2 regions of the Nocardioides sp. NBC_00163 genome follow, and region 2 is predicted to be linked to the other one. Evidence: riboswitches for the same ligand, from Rfam matches in the RefSeq annotation. Region 2 holds a riboswitch; the other holds the start of a gene.

Region 1 (7,472 bases), 1.7 Mb from region 2:
CGTCATGGCAGAAGTACTTGCCACCGAATTGGGCTCCGATCCCGAAGGACTGGGTCAGTTCGAAGACCTTCTCCTCGAGGTCGGTGTCGCGGAAGCCGTGGGCGCTCATCGAGCCCTCGGTCGGGAGGTTGTCGAGGTAGTGGGCCGAGGCGTACTTGGCCGTCTTCAGCGCGAACTCCGCGGAGGTCCCGCCGATGACGACGGCGAGGTGGTACGGCGGGCAGGCGGCGGTGCCGAGCGAGCGGATCTTTTCGTCGAGGAAGGTCAGGATCCGGTCGGGATTGAGGATCGCCTTGGTCTCCTGGAACAGGAACGACTTGTTGGCCGAGCCGCCGCCCTTCGCCATGAAGAGGAACTTGTACTCCGGGCCGTTCTCCCCCTCGCTGGTCGAGTAGATCTCGACCTGCGCGGGCAGGTTGGAGCCGGTGTTCTTCTCCTCGTACGTGGTCAGCGGCGCCAGCTGGGAGTAGCGCAGGTTGAGCTTGGTGTAGGCGTCGAAGACACCGCGGCTGACGGTCTCGGCGTCGTCGGCGCCGGTCAGCACGCCCTCGGACTTCTTGCCCATCACGATCGCGGTGCCGGTGTCCTGGCACATCGGCAGGATCCCGCCGGCGGAGATGTTGACGTTCTTGAGCAGGTCGAGCGCGACGAAGCGGTCGTTGCCCGAGGCCTCGGGGTCGTCGATGATCTTGCGGAGCTGCTGGAGGTGGGCCGGGCGGAGGTACTGGTTGATGTCCTTCATCGCCTCGGCGGTCAGCCGCCGGATCGCCTCGGGGTCGACCTTGAGGAACTTGCGCCCGTCGACCTCGATCTCTTCCACCCCCTCGCTCGTGATCAAGCGGTAAGGAGTGTCGTCCTTGCCGGTCGGGAGGAGGTCGGAGTACCGGAACTCAACGTCAGCCACGAAAGGGAATCGTACGCCGCCCCGGCCTCGGTCCCGGCCTCGGTCCCGGCGTCGGCTCCGGGGCCGACACCGAGGGCAGAGGATGGCGCCGGCCTTCTCGAGAGTGGCGTGGAGTCGTGGCTGTTACGCGCGGGGCGGGGGCTGGGAGCCGGCCGTCAGGCGGCGGGCCCGGCTCGCAGGGCCGCCGATGCCGCGACCAGCGTCGCCACCACGGAGGTACTGAAGGCGGGATCCATCACCGCCGCGGCGCACGGGCCGCGGGACGGGCCGGACGGCGGCACCAGGCCGGAGACGAGCGCGCGGTAGGTCTGGACCCCGCCCTGCCGTGGGTCCCGGGGCAGGCGGTGCACGCAGTCGTCGGCGCCGACCAGTTCGAGGACGTCCTGCTTCGTGGACGCCGAGACCGACACCAGCGACCGCGCGCTCGCCCCTCGCGCATGGGTGGTCTCGAGCACGATGCCCTCGTCGGTACGGCGGGCCGAGACGGTCGTCACGTCACCGAGCGCGACCTGCAGGGCGGCGAGCACGTGGGGTCCGAGATCCCACAGGGCGCCGTCGGTCTCGCGCCGCCACGCAGATCGGCCGAAGGGGTCGTCGCCGACCGTGGCCGTGTTCGTGAGCACCGCTCTCGCCGATGACCACGTGCGTTCGGCCGCGGCGTCCAACCACGGGGCGACGGTGCTGTCGAGCAGCCGGGAGTAGTGGACGAGCACCGGCTCGGGATGTCCGTGCAGCCGCTCGGCCTGCTCGACCCGACGGGCCACCGGCTTCTCGAGCAGCAGCGCCTTGCCGGCGTCCAACGCCGCCGGCGTCAGCCCGGCCTGGACGTCGGGCGGCACGCAGAACGCAACGACGTCGACCCGGTCCAGCAGGTCGACGTAGGTGCTCGCCGGCTCGAAGCCGTGTCGGCGGGCCAGGTCGGCGAGGTCGGCGTCGTTGCGCGACCAGCCGTGGGTCAGCCGCACCTCGGGTGCGGCGGCGAGCGCCGGCGCCACGGTCAGCCGGGCCCAGGGCCCGGAGCCCACCAGCCCCACGCGCAGGACGCGCTCAGGCATCGGTGAGCACCGCCACGAGCCGGGTGTGCCTGGACATGTGATCCTCGAACTCGCTCGGGTGCTCTCCTGACTTCGGCAACCTACCCGAGCGGGTCAGCCGGCGAGGCCCATCGCGAACACATGCAGGGCACTGTTGGCGGGCAGGACCACGAAGTCGACGGTCTTGCCGGCGGTCAGCGGCACCGAGTTGGCGAAGACCCGGTACTGGTAGGCCGCGTCGCCGTACCCGTCGGGTCGGTTGCGACCGACGCTCGAGGCGACCAACGTCGCGCCGTGCGCGTCGGCCTCCTGGAACGACCAGTTGGGCAGACCGGTCTCGTCCGTCGACGACGTGCCGTCGGTGTAGAAGACGGTGACCGTGCCCGTGGCACCGTAGCTGCTGCCCGAGCCGAGCAGGACCAGCGCGTCGCCGCTGCCGCTCACCTTCACGGCTTGGCCGCCGCTGGCGACGTTGTCGGCCGTGCCGGGCGCGACGTCGGGCATCGTCAGGGTGGCGCCCAGCGCCTCGACCTCGGCCCCCCGGCCCAGGCCCACGTCGGCCAGCTTCTGGGCCGAGAAGCTGTTGCCGGCACCGTCGAAGTTCCCGGCGGTGGTGGCGCTCTCGTCGGTGACCCCGGTGTTGTTGAAGGCCGCCGCCAGATTGGCCATCGGCTCGCCGGAGCGCTCCACCCGCGTGCCGACCGCGGCACCCGCGCCGTCACCGCCGCGGTAGGCGGCCGTGGCGGTGAAGGTGCGCAGATGGAAGCCCGGACGCCGCTCGGGCACCCGCACCGAGAAGGTGACGGTGGCGCTGGCGCCCGGCTTCACGGCTCCCGGGACCGACCGCGAAGCCGGGGCGACCTGCCAGCCCACCGGTCCCCGGAGCGAGACCGTGAGCTTGCGCAGCGCCGCCGTCGATTGGTTGCGGACGGTGACCGGCACCTCGACGATGGCCGGCCCGTCGAGGTCGACCGCTCCGATGGTGACGCCGACCGTCTGCGTGGTCGCCGCAGCCGCTGCCGGTGCCGCTGTGGTGGCGGCGGGGGCCACCAGAAGACCGCCGAGGGCGATCGTGAGCGCGAGAGCCGCGCGGGCGATGAACGACGGAGCGACCATGGTAGGTGCCTTTCGGAAGGTGATGTCGGTAGGGATCAGGGGACGGGGGGCATCTCGGTCTGGCGCGAGTCGAGGCCGACCCTCGGCTTGCGCCAATTGCCCCGGGTGAAGTCGGGGATCTCCACCGGCTTGCCGTTCTTGGCCAGCGACTCGACGCTCAGCGGGACCGGTGAGCACCACATGGCCGAGTCGTAGACGTCGATGTCGGGGACCAGCCCGGCGCGCATCGTCTGGATGAGACGCCACTGCAGGATGTAGTCCATGCCGCCGTGACCGCTCCCGGAGGCGTCGTCCTCGAGCTCCTTCCAGAGCCAGTGGTCGAACTCTTGGCGCAGCGCCTTGAAGCCGCGCCAGGTGTCGCCGCTGTGCAGCGGCTCGGCGTAGACGCGGGCGCCGGTCGAGTCGCCGCCGACGTAGTCCTCGAACAGGCCGCGGCTGCCCTCGATGCTGTTGATGCGGCTGTAGGGCCGGGGCTGGCTCACGTTGTGCTCGGCGCTGATGGTGCGACCCCCGGAAGTGGTGATCTCGCAGCTGATGCGGTCGCCGTTGATGTACTCCTCCTTCCACGACCGGTGGTCGCGGGGGACGAAGCGCTCGCGGTAGTCGGCCAGGCCCCGCGGCGCGGTCGCGGTGGCGGCCAGCGTGACGGCTCGGTCGCCGCGGTTGACGTCCATCGCGGCAGCGATCGGCGCCAGGCCGTGCATCGGGTAGAAGCTGGCGGTGCTGCGGGTGTGCCACAGGCGCCGCCAGTCGTCGGTGTAGTAGCCGTCGTTGAACAGCAGGGCTCGCAGATCGTGCAGGTAGCCGCCGGCGCCGTGGGTGATGTCGCCGAAGACCCCCTCGTGCGCCATCTTGAGCATCGCCAGCTCGTTGCGGCCGTAGCTGCAGTTCTCGGCGAGCAGCAGGTGCTTCCGGGTCATCTCGGAGGTGTTGACGAGGTCCCACAGCTCGTTGAGCTGCGTGGCGATCGGCAGCTCGACGGCGACGTGCGCGCCGGCCAGCATCGAGGTCCGCGCCTGGTCGTAGTGGAACTCCCAGGGGGTGGCGATGTAGATGAGGTCGAGCTCCTCGCGGTCGAGCATCTGCTTGAAGGAGCCACGCTTGCCGCCGTACTCCTTGGGGCGGGTCTTGCCGCGCGCGACGAGGTCGTCGGCCACCCGCGTGGCGCGGTCGGCGCGGATGTCGCACACCGCGACCACCTGCGCGCCGGGGATGTCGGCCCAGCCACGGGCCATCCCGAAGCCGCGGTTGCCGAGGCCGATCAGCCCGATGCGGACGATCTCGTGCGCCTCGAAGGGCTGGTTGACCATGGTGCGCTGGCCGGCGGCCCGCGCCGGGGTGGCGCCGGCGGTGAGGGCGCCGATGCCCAGGGCGGCCCCGCCCACTGCGGCGGCGGAGCCCAGGACGCTGCGCCGGGAGAACCCGGTAGCGAGCTTGGTGTCGGGCGTGGTGATGGACGTCGTCTGCATGTCTTCGCTCCGAAGTCGAGGTCGGGCCGACACGGCCTGAGTGATCGTTTATGATCGAATCAACGCTTGTATCGGCAGAATCAATCGCTCAGGGAAGACTGTAGGGCACGTCACATCGCGGCGCCAGACCTTCGCGCGCCGCGATCGTCGATCGACACGATCGGCTCGTCGCGGGGGTCAGGGGCGACGGGGCGACGGCGCCGCGGATCTCGACCTACCAGAGGTATCCCGCTGGATGGGCCTAGGGCTGGGGGTTCTCGGTGGTGCGCGCTATGGTCTGAGACGTCCACACGGGAGTCCGCGGCAGCGGGCTGAGAGGGAGCTAAGGCCGCTCCGACCGTTACACCTGATCCGGATCATGCCGGCGAAGGAAGTGATTGGTTGTGCCTCTTCCACGTATTTTCTGCCTGGTCTCCTTGAGCGAAGATCTCGCGCTGCTGCCTGCCTTCGCGGAGCTCGGCGTCGCCGGCTTCCAGGTGCGCGACAAGGCAGCGACGACCCGCGAGCTGCTCGCTCTGACCGCGGCCGTGATCGAGCGGGTCGGGACGTACGACGCCTGTGTGGTCGTCGACGACCGGCTCGACGTGGCGCTCGCGTCCGGTGCGCACGGCGTCCACCTCGGCGCCTCCGACCTTCCGCTGGCCGAGGCCCGGCGGATCGCCGACGCGGCCGCTCCGGGTCTTGTCGTCGGCGCGACCTGCCGTGACCGTGCCGCGGTCGAGGCGGCCGCCGCCGCGGGCGCTGACTACGCCGGCTTCGGACCGGTCTTCGCCACCACGTCCAAGGCCGGGCTTCCCGACCCGCTGGGGGTCTCCGCGGTCTCCGACGCGGTCGGTGTCCTCCCGCTGATCGCGATCGGCGGGATCTCGACCGCTTCCGCCGGGGCCGTACGCGCCGCCGGCGCCCATGGGGTCGCCGTGATCGGCGGGCTCTGGCGACATCCCGACCCACTCCAGGCCGCGAAGGAGCTCGTGGAAGCCGTCGGCTGATGCGCGTGCGGATCCTCGGTGCCGGGATCGTCGGGCTGTCCGTGGCCGACGAGCTGATCCGTCGCGGGCATGAGGTCACGGTGGTCGATCCGGCGCCGGGCTCGGGGGCCTCGTACGCCGCGGCCGGCATGCTCAGCCCGGCCGGTGAGGCCTGGTACGGCGAGGAGGACCTGACCCGGCTCTGCCTGTCCTCCCTCGCGCTCTGGCCCGACTTCGCCGCCCGGCTCGGGGTGCCCGTGCACACCCGCGGGACCCTGCTGGTCGGCGTCGACGCCGGAGACGTCCAGCAGGTCGAGCGGCAGCTCTCGGTGCTCGACCTCGCCGGGGTCTCCTACGAGAGACTCGTACGCCGCGAGCTGCTCGCCCGCGAACCCGGGCTCGGCCGCGTCGCCGGCGGGGCTTTCCTCGCCGAGGACCACTCGGTCGACCCGCGTGCCGTCGTCGCGGCCCTGCTCGATCGGTTGTCCACGCTGGTCGAGCCCGGCGAGCGCCAGCGAGCCGGTGTCGAGACCAACACAGTCACCGTCATCGCGACGGGGGCGAACCTGCCCGATCCGTACTCCTCCCTCATACGTCCGGTGCGCGGAGACGTGGTGCGCGTACGGACGCAGGAGCGGGTGGAACGGACGGTGCGGGCCTGGGCGCACGGCGAGCAGATCTACGTGGTGCCGCGGATCGACAGCGACGAGGTGGTCATCGGGGCCACCACCGAGGAGCGCGACGGTCCGCTGCGGCCGACCGTCGAGGGCGTGTGGCGGCTGCTCGACTCCGCCCGCCGGGTCGTGCCGGCGCTCGACCGCGCCAGCGTGGTGGAGGTGACCTCGCGCGACCGCCCGGGGACCGCCGACAACCTTCCTCTCGTCGGCTCGACCCACGAGCCGGGCGTCGTGCTTGCCGCGGGTGCCTACCGCAACGGGGTCCTGCTCGCGCCGCTCATCGCGCAGCTGGTGGCCGACCACATCGAGACCGGTTCAGTGGAACCCGCGGTCGATCCGCGCCGGTTCCGGATGAAGGAGGACGGATGAAGATCACCGTGAACAGCGAGCCGACGGAGGTCAGCGGCACCGTTGCCGACCTGCTCGAGGCACGTACCGGCGACCGGCGGCCGAGCGGCATCGCCGTCGCCGTGGACGAGGAGATCGTGCCGCGCGACGACTGGGCGCGCTGGCAGCTCCGGGACGGTCATGTCGTCGAGATCGTGACGGCGGTGCAGGGCGGATGAGCGACATCTTGAAGATCGCTGGCCACGAGCTGTCCTCACGCCTCTTCCTCGGCACCGGCGGTCTGCCCAACCTGGCTCTGCTCCCCGACGTCATCGACGCGGCCGAGCCCGGTCTGGTGACGGTCTCGATGCGGCGTACGTCCTCGACGGCCTCCGGCGGGTTGCTCGAGACGCTTCGCGCGGCGAAGGTGCCGATCCTGCCCAACACCGCGGGCTGCTTCTCGGCACGCGAGGCGGTGCTGACCGCCGAGCTCGCCCGCGAGGCGCTGGAGACGGACTGGGTCAAGCTGGAGGTGATCGGTGACGAGACCTCGCTGATGCCCGACGCCGTCGAGCTCGTCGAGGCCGCCGAGCAGCTGGTGCGCAAGGGCTTCACGGTCCTTCCGTACGCCACCGACGACCCCGTCCTCGCCCGCCGGCTCGAGGACGCCGGCTGCGCGGCGGTGATGCCGCTCGGCTCGCCGATCGGGTCCGGGCTGGGGCTGCTGAACCCGTACGCGATCGAGGCGGTCGTCGCTGCCGTGTCCGTGCCGGTCGTGCTCGACGCCGGCGTCGGGACGGCCTCGGACGCGGCCCTGGCGATGGAGCTCGGCTGCTCCGCGGTCCTCGCCGCCACCGCGGTGACCCGTGCGGACGACCCGGTCGGGATGGCTCGCGCGCTGCGCCTGGCCGTCGAGGCCGGGCACACCGCCCGCCGCGCCGGCCGGATCCCACGCCAAGCGGTCGCCCGGGCGTCCT
Region 2 (7,472 bases):
CAGGCTGCAGCGATCCCGGTCACCGCGGTCGCGTAGAGGTCCTCGTCGTGATGGAGCTCCGCGACGAGCCCCTGCTCCCGCATCAGGCTCGCGGTGACGGGCGCCTGCTCCTGGCCGGCCTCGATGATGAGTACGCCGCCGGGGGCCAGATGCTTCGGAGCCTGCTCGATCACGCGGCGCTGGACGTCGAGCCCGTCCGCGCCGCCGTCGAGAGCCACGTGGTGTTCGTGGTCGCGCGCCTCGGGCGGCATGTTCCGGATCTGGTCGCTCGGCACATAGGGAGCGTTGGCCACGATCACGTTGAGCTCGAGGTCGTGGGGGAGCGGGTCGTAGAGATCGCCGAGGAGCACCCGGTTCGGCGGCAGATTCTCCCGAGCGCACTCGACCGCCTCAGGGTCGATGTCGGTGGCCCAGACCTCCGCGTCCGGGAGACGTGCCGCGATGGCGGCGCCCAGCGCTCCGGTCCCGCAGCCGAGATCGAGCACCTTCAGGGCCGCGCCCCGCCCGGCCGTCCGGAAGGCGAGCTCGACCATCAGCGCCGAGCGCTGCCGGGGCACGAACACCCCCGGTGCGACCCGGATCCGGAGCCCGCAGAACTCGGCCCAGCCCAGGATGAGCTCCAGCGGCTCGCCGGCCACGCGGCGTACGACCATCTCCTCCCGCTCCAGGGCGGAGACCGGGGCGGACTCGAGCAGTGCCGCCTCGTCCTCGGCGAAGACGCAGCCGGCGGCGCGGAGACGAGCGACGAGCCCCGGATCGGGAGAGGTGGAGGTCATTGGAGAAGATTGGCACGTGGACGCCGTGACCCTGATCGGATTTATCGTGGCCGGGTATGCCGCGTTCGTGACGATCGCGGCCGTGCTCGGCGTGGTGCTGAAGGCGCCCCGGCCGAAGTGGCTGGACCAGGTCGCGTGGATGCTGGAGATCCTGGCCGTCGTGCTCGCGATCGGTGCGCTGGCGGCCTGGTCGGGCGGACGCAAGCCGGAGTCACTGTCGACCTTCCTGGGCTACCTCGGCGCGCTGGTGTGCCTGATGCCGCTCGCTCTGCAGACGATGCGTGGGGACCGCTCGACCTGGTCCTCGGGCGTGATCGCGGCGGCTGCCCTGGCGACGGGTGTCGTGGCCGTACGCGTCATGATGGTCCGGTGACCGCGACCTCCCCTGCCAAGACTCGTTCCGGTCCGCACCTGGTGCTGCTGACCGTCTACGCGATCTTCGTGCTCGCCGCGGGAGCCCGGTCGCTGGTGCAGGTCTTCACCGATTTCGACGAGGCCCCGATCGCCTACTCGCTCTCGGTCGTCGCCGCGGCGACGTACGTCGCGGGCTGGTTCGCGATCCGCCGGGCCGCCGCCGGGTCGGCGGGCTTCGCGAAGATCATGCTGTGGATCGAGTTGGCCGGCGTCATCGTGGTCGGTGTCCTGTCCCTGGCCGTCCCGTCCTGGTTCCCGGATGACTCGGTATGGTCGAAGTTCGGGAGCGGATACGGTTTCGTTCCTGCCCTGTTGCCGATCCTGGGTCTGCTCTGGCTCTGGAAGGTCAACCCGAAGGAGACGGATGAGTCAGTCGACAGCCACCGCGATCTCGCCTGACTCGGGGGAGCACTGGTCCGCTCCGGGAGCGTGGACGGTCGCCGACGGCGTGCACCGGATCCCGCTGCCGCTGCCGATGGACGGGCTCAAGGCGGTCAACATCTACGTCCTCGAGGGCGACGACGGGCTCTCGCTGGTCGATGGTGGCTGGGCGATCACCGAGGGACGTACGGCGCTCGAGTCCGGGCTGAAGAAGCTCGGCTTCGAGTTCGGCGACATCAGGCGGTTCCTGGTCACCCACGTGCATCGCGACCACTACACGCTCGCCTCGGTGCTCGGTCAGGAGTTCGGCGCGGACGTGCTGCTCGGCGCCGGCGACCGGCCCACGCTCGAGCTCACCAACGGCGACCTCGACGGCTGGGTCTCGACCGACCGACTGCTCGCCCACGCCGGTGCGCACGAGTTGGCCGCGAAGTGGGCCGCCAACCCGCCGCCCGCGCCCGATCTCTCCCACTGGCGGATGCCCGACCGGTGGCTCGAGGGGGATGTACGCCTCGACGTGGCCGGCCGCGACCTCGATGCCGTGCACACCCCCGGGCACACCCAGGGCCACTACGTCTATGCGGACGTGGCCGGCTCGGTCCTGTTCGCCGGCGACCACGTGCTGCCCACGATCACGCCGTCCATCGGCTTCGAGCCGGTGCCCGTCATCGACCCGCTGGGCGACTTCATGGCCTCGCTGACCAAGGTCCGTACCCTGCCCGACCTGCGCCTTCTCCCCGCCCACGGCCCGGTCGCATCGTCGTCGCACGCCCGCGTCGACGAGCTCCTGGCCCATCACGAGTCGCGGTTGGCCCAGTCGCTGGCGTCGCTGAAGGCCGGTCGGCGCTCCGCGCTCGAGGTCGCCAACGACCTCGGTTGGACCCGCCACGAGCGCGCCTTCGCCGAGCTCGACTACTTCAACGCCGGCCTCGCGGTCATGGAGACCAAGGCCCACCTCGAGCTGTTGGCCGCCCGCGGTCAGGCCACCCGCGAGGAGACCGAGACCAGCGTCCTGTTCGCCCCAGTCAGCGCTTGAGCCGCATCGGGGTGTGCGGGATGCCGTCCTCGAGGAACTCCTCGCCGTCCTTCACGAACCCGAACTTGGCGTACCAGCCGGCAAGCGGCGACTGAGCGTCGAGGACGACGTCGCGGTCGGTGAGTGCTTCGACGGCGGCCTTCATGATCACGTCGGCCAAGCCCTTGCCGCGGTGGGTGGGGGCGAGGACGACGCGGCCGATCCGCCACACGTCGCCGTCGTCGAGGATGCGGGCGGTGCCGGCGAGCCGGTCGCCGTCGGTCAGCACCACGTGACGCGTCCCGGGCTCGAGGTCGCGACCGTCCAGATCGAGGTACGGGCAGTCCTGCTCGACGATGAAGACGTCCTGGCGCAGCCGCCACAGGGCGTACGCGGTCTTCGGGGAGAGGTCGTCGAAGGACGAGAGGGCGACGTCGGTCATGGGTTGATTCTGGCAAGCAGTAGTGTTGGCGGGAACAGACAGGGGAGGCCGGAAGGCCTGAGAGTGCGGCGAACAGCGCCGCAGACCCTCCGAACCTGCTCCGGTTGATACCGGCGAAGGGAGTCAGGAATGCGCATGCGTACGCCTGCCATCGCTGCCACTGCTATCTCGGCGCTGCTGCTGTCCGCGTGCGGGGGCAGCCCCGCCGAGCCTGACGCCGACCCGTCGAGCGGCGCCGACGACAAGTCGGTCGTGCTGCTGACCCACGACAGCTTCACGCTGCCGAAGGAGGTGCTGGCCGAGTTCACCGAGAAGACCGGCTACACCGCCGAGATCCGGCACGCGGGCGACGGGGGCGAGCTGACCACCAAGATCGCCATGGACACCGGCAACCCCGACGGTGACGCGGTCTTCGGCGTCGACAACACCTTCGCCAGCCGCGCGATCGACCAGGGGGCGCTGGAGGCCTACACGCCGGAGACCGTCCCGGCCGGGGTCGACGAGTTCAACCTCCCGGGGGACGAGAAGCACTTCCTCACCCCGGTCGACAACGGGAGCGTGTGCGTCAACATCGACACCGAGTGGTTCGCGGCGAAGAAGCTGACGCCGCCGGAGTCGCTCGACGACCTGGCCGAGCCTGCGTACAAGGATCTCTTCGTGACCCCCGGCGCGGCGACGTCGACGCCGGGGATGGCGTTCCTGCTGGCGACCGTCGCCGAGTACGGCGAGGACGGCTGGGCCGACTACTGGGGCAAGCTGATGGACAACGGCACCAAGGTCGTCGACGGCTGGGACCAGGCCTACTACTCCGACTTCACCCAGGGCGGCGGGAAGGGGACGCGGCCGATCGTCCTCTCCTACGACTCCTCGCCGGCCTTCACCGTCAAGGACGGCAAGACGACGACCAAGGCGCTGCTGGACACCTGCTTCCGGCAGGTCGAGTACGCCGGCGTGCTCGAGGGCGCCGACCACCCCGCGGGCGCCAAGGCGCTGATCGACTTCATGCTCTCCGACAGCGTGCAGGGGGCGCTGCCGGAGAGCATGTACGTGTTCCCCGTCTCCTCCGGCGTCGAACTGCCTGCCGACTGGGCGAAGTTCGCGCAGCAGCCGACCTCGCCGCTCTCGGTGGAGCCTGAGGAGATCGACGAGAACCGGGAAGCGTGGCTGGCGACCTGGAGTGACACGATCGCGCAGTGAGCTCCACCCGTCGTGCTGTGACCCGGCGAATCGGGACCCTGGTCGCGCTCGCCGCTCTCCCGGTGGCCGTGCTGGCGGTCTTCTTCGTCCTGCCGGTCATCGGGATGGTGCAGCGCGGCCTGTTCTTCGAGGGATCCTTCGATCCGTCGGTCGTGACCAGGATCCTGGGGCGCCCGGAGATCCAGCGGGCGCTCTGGTTCACGCTGTGGTCCTCGGGGCTGGCGACGGTGCTGAGCGTCGCGCTCGGGCTGCCGGCCGCGTTCGCGCTCTATCGGCTGAGCTTTCCGATGCAGCGGATCATCCGGGCGGGGCTGCTGGTGCCGTTCGTGCTCCCCACGGTCGTCGTCGGGGTCGCCTTCCGCGAGCTCATCGGCGAGGCCGGGCTGTTGGCCGGGTTGGGGCTCGACGGGACGCCGACCGCGATCATCCTCGGGCTGGTCTTCTTCAACGCCTCGGTGGTGATCCGCGCGGTCGGGGCGGCCTGGGAGTCGCTCGACCCGCGTCCCGGGGAGGCTGCTGCAGCGCTGGGCGCCTCGCCGGCGCGAGTCCTCCTGACGATCACGCTGCCGGCGCTGCGCCCCGCGATCGTCTCCGCGGCGTCGGTGGTCTTCCTCTTCTGCGCGACCGCTTTCGGGATCGTGCTCACCCTCGGCGGGGTGCGCTACAACAGCATCGAGACCGAGATCTACAAGCTGACCTTCACCCTGTTCGACCTCCCCGGTGCCGCGGTGCTGTCGGTGCTCCAGCTGGTGGTCGTCATCGGGCTGCTGGTCGTGGCCGGCCGGCTGCGCTCGGTGCCGGACCCGGCGCAGTCCCGGGTCGTCGTACGCCGCCGGCGGGTCTCGCTGCGGGACATCCCGGCCCTGTTGTCGACGTCGGTCCTGGTCCTGCTGGTCGCCGGGCCGCTGCTCGCCCTGCTGCTCGGGTCGCTGCGAGACGATGACCGGTGGAGTCTCGGGAACTACACGGCCCTGCAGACTCCCGGGTTCGACCCTCCGTTGCCGGTGCCGGCCACGACCGCGCTGATGACCTCGCTGGCGGTTGCGGTGCAGGCCACGTTGGTCGCGCTGACCCTCGGTCTGCTCGTCGCGTTCGCGGTGACGCGTCGGTCCCGTTCGGTGGCCGAGCGGCGGGTACGTTCCGTCCTGGACGGGCTGTTCATGGTGCCGCTCGGGGTCAGCGCCGTCACGCTGGGGCTAGGGCTCTACCTGACCCTCGGCTCGGCCCCGCTCGACTTCCGCGACGAGCCGTGGCTGGTGCCGCTCGCGCAGGCTCTGGTGGCGTTGCCCCTGGTGGTGAGGACGTTGGTGCCGGTCCTCGGCTCGGTCGACGACCGTCTCCGCCAGGCCGCTGCCGGGCTCGGGGCCGGGCCGTTGCGCGCGGTCATGACCGTGGACGTACCTGCCATCTGGAAGCCGCTGCTCGCCTCCTCCGGGTTCGCCTTCGCGGCGTCGCTGGGGGAGTTCGGCGCGACGTCCTTTCTCGTCCGCGAGGAGCGCCCCACCCTCCCCGTCGTCATCCTGCGGTTGCTGTCCCGCCCGGGGTCCGACAACTACGGCATGGCCCTCGCCGCCGCCTGCGTCCTCGCCGCCACCACCGCCGTCGTGATGCTCCTCGTCGAGCGTCTCCGCGTACCTTCGATCGGAGCACTGTGAACCAGGATCGAGGTTGCGATGCTGTCGCTGCGTGAGGTGTCGGTGGCGTACGACGGGAAGGCGGCCGTCTCGGACGTCAGCCTGGAGCTTGCGGACGGGGAGGTGCTGGCGCTGCTCGGGCCGTCGGGGTCGGGGAAGTCGACGCTGCTTCGGGCCGTGGCCGGGCTGGAGCCGGCAACGGGCGAGATCAGCTGGGACGGGCGCCCGCTGCGCGGGGTGCCGACGCACAAGCGCGGCTTCGCGCTGATGTTCCAGGACGGGCAGCTGTTCTCGCACCTCAGCGTCGCGAACAACGTCGCCTACGCGATGCGGTTGCGCCGGATCCCGGCGGCCGACCGTACGAGGAAGGTCGCCGACCTGCTGGAGCTCGTCGGCCTGGGCGGCTACCAGGACCGCCTCCCGGGCACGCTGAGCGGTGGCGAGCGGCAGCGGGTCGCGCTCGCGCGGGCTCTCGCCGTCGAACCGCGGCTGCTGCTCCTCGATGAGCCGCTCTCCGCGCTCGACGCCGGGCTGCGGGAACGGCTCGCGGGCGACCTGCGACGGATCCTGCACGAGGCGGGCACCACCGCGCTGATGGTCACCCACGACCAAGAGGAGGCCTTCGCGGTCGCCGACCGGATCGCGCTCCTGCGCGACGGTCACCTGGTGCAGGCGGGGACGCTGAGGGAGGTGTGGGCGAAGCCGACGGACACCTGGGCTGCCCTGTTCCTGGGCTACGCCCGCGTGCTCGAGGGGCCGGCGGCGTACACGGTCCTGAAGGCCGCCGGGATGGCACCGGCCGGCGCGGTCGCGCTCCGCCGCTCGGCCTTCGTCGCCGACCCGGCCGGCCCGCTCACCGGCACCGTGGTCTCGGCCAGGGCCACGCCGGAGCAGCACCGGCTCGTCGTACGTCTCGATGACGTCGGTGAGGTCGACGCCGTCGCCGACTCGGCGCCGGCGCCGGGGGAGTCGGTCACGCTGAGGGTCGAGCCGAATCGGCTGGCGATCCCCGCATCGGCCGATGGATCAGGCACCCAGGAATCGGCAGAGCAACCACCGGCCACTTAGAATTAGCGGCTATGTATCGCCGCGCTCAGATCTTCCTCGTCAGCAGCGCGCTGATCTTCGGCCTGATCGCAGTCGTGACCGCGCAGATCGTCGACAAGCGCATGCTCGACCCGGAGGGCTTCCTCGGACCGTCCTGGCTCCGCCTTCCCCTCCTCGTCGGAGCTGCGCTCCTCGTCGACCTCGTGCCACGAACGCTGTGGATGGCGAAGTTCAAGTGGAAGGACATGGGCCCGATCTTCAAGGAGCGGCTCCGCACCCACTGGACCCGTGAGCGGCTGACGCTCGTGGCGTTGGGCATCGTCTGCTTCTACCTGGTCTACGTCTGCTACCGGAACCTCAAGTCGTTCCTGCCGTTCGTGGTCCCGGAGACCTACGAGTTCGACCACGAGCTGCACCTGATCGACAAGGCGGTGCTCTTCGGCGCCGACCCGGCGATCGTGCTCCACGACCTCCTCGGCACCGGCTGGGCGGCCTGGTTCCTCTCCTACATCTACATGTGGTTCCTGCCGCTGGTGCCGTTCGCCGTCGCCGGCTGGCTGGTGTGG

The links. Region 2 has a riboswitch for thiamine pyrophosphate ahead of OG801_RS13485 (thiamine ABC transporter substrate binding subunit). Riboswitches for the same ligand answer to the same signal wherever they lie in the genome.
Region 1: it holds a riboswitch for thiamine pyrophosphate, as region 2 does, so the genes downstream of both, OG801_RS21575 (thiamine phosphate synthase) here and OG801_RS13485 (thiamine ABC transporter substrate binding subunit) in region 2, are expected to answer to the same signal.

The regions. Positions count from the first base shown of each region.
Region 1 is NZ_CP108155.1:4,520,087-4,527,558, forward strand. It holds gene OG801_RS21555 (fumarate hydratase) at 1-904, opposite strand, end outside; gene OG801_RS21560 (Gfo/Idh/MocA family oxidoreductase) at 1,060-1,959, opposite strand; gene OG801_RS21565 (NEW3 domain-containing protein) at 2,053-3,054, opposite strand; gene OG801_RS21570 (Gfo/Idh/MocA family oxidoreductase) at 3,090-4,523, opposite strand; TPP riboswitch at 4,804-4,913, shown strand; gene OG801_RS21575 (thiamine phosphate synthase) at 4,940-5,512, shown strand; gene thiO (glycine oxidase ThiO) at 5,512-6,537, shown strand; gene thiS (sulfur carrier protein ThiS) at 6,534-6,734, shown strand; gene OG801_RS21590 (thiazole synthase) at 6,731-7,472, shown strand, end outside.
Region 2 is NZ_CP108155.1:2,803,231-2,810,702, reverse strand. It holds gene OG801_RS13510 (putative protein N(5)-glutamine methyltransferase) at 1-776, opposite strand, end outside; gene OG801_RS13505 (hypothetical protein) at 793-1,149, shown strand; gene OG801_RS13500 (hypothetical protein) at 1,146-1,589, shown strand; gene OG801_RS13495 (MBL fold metallo-hydrolase) at 1,555-2,607, shown strand; gene OG801_RS13490 (GNAT family N-acetyltransferase) at 2,597-3,028, opposite strand; TPP riboswitch at 3,059-3,167, shown strand; gene OG801_RS13485 (thiamine ABC transporter substrate binding subunit) at 3,164-4,225, shown strand; gene OG801_RS13480 (ABC transporter permease) at 4,222-5,880, shown strand; gene OG801_RS13475 (ABC transporter ATP-binding protein) at 5,899-6,927, shown strand; gene OG801_RS13470 (phosphatase PAP2 family protein) at 6,939-7,472, shown strand, end outside.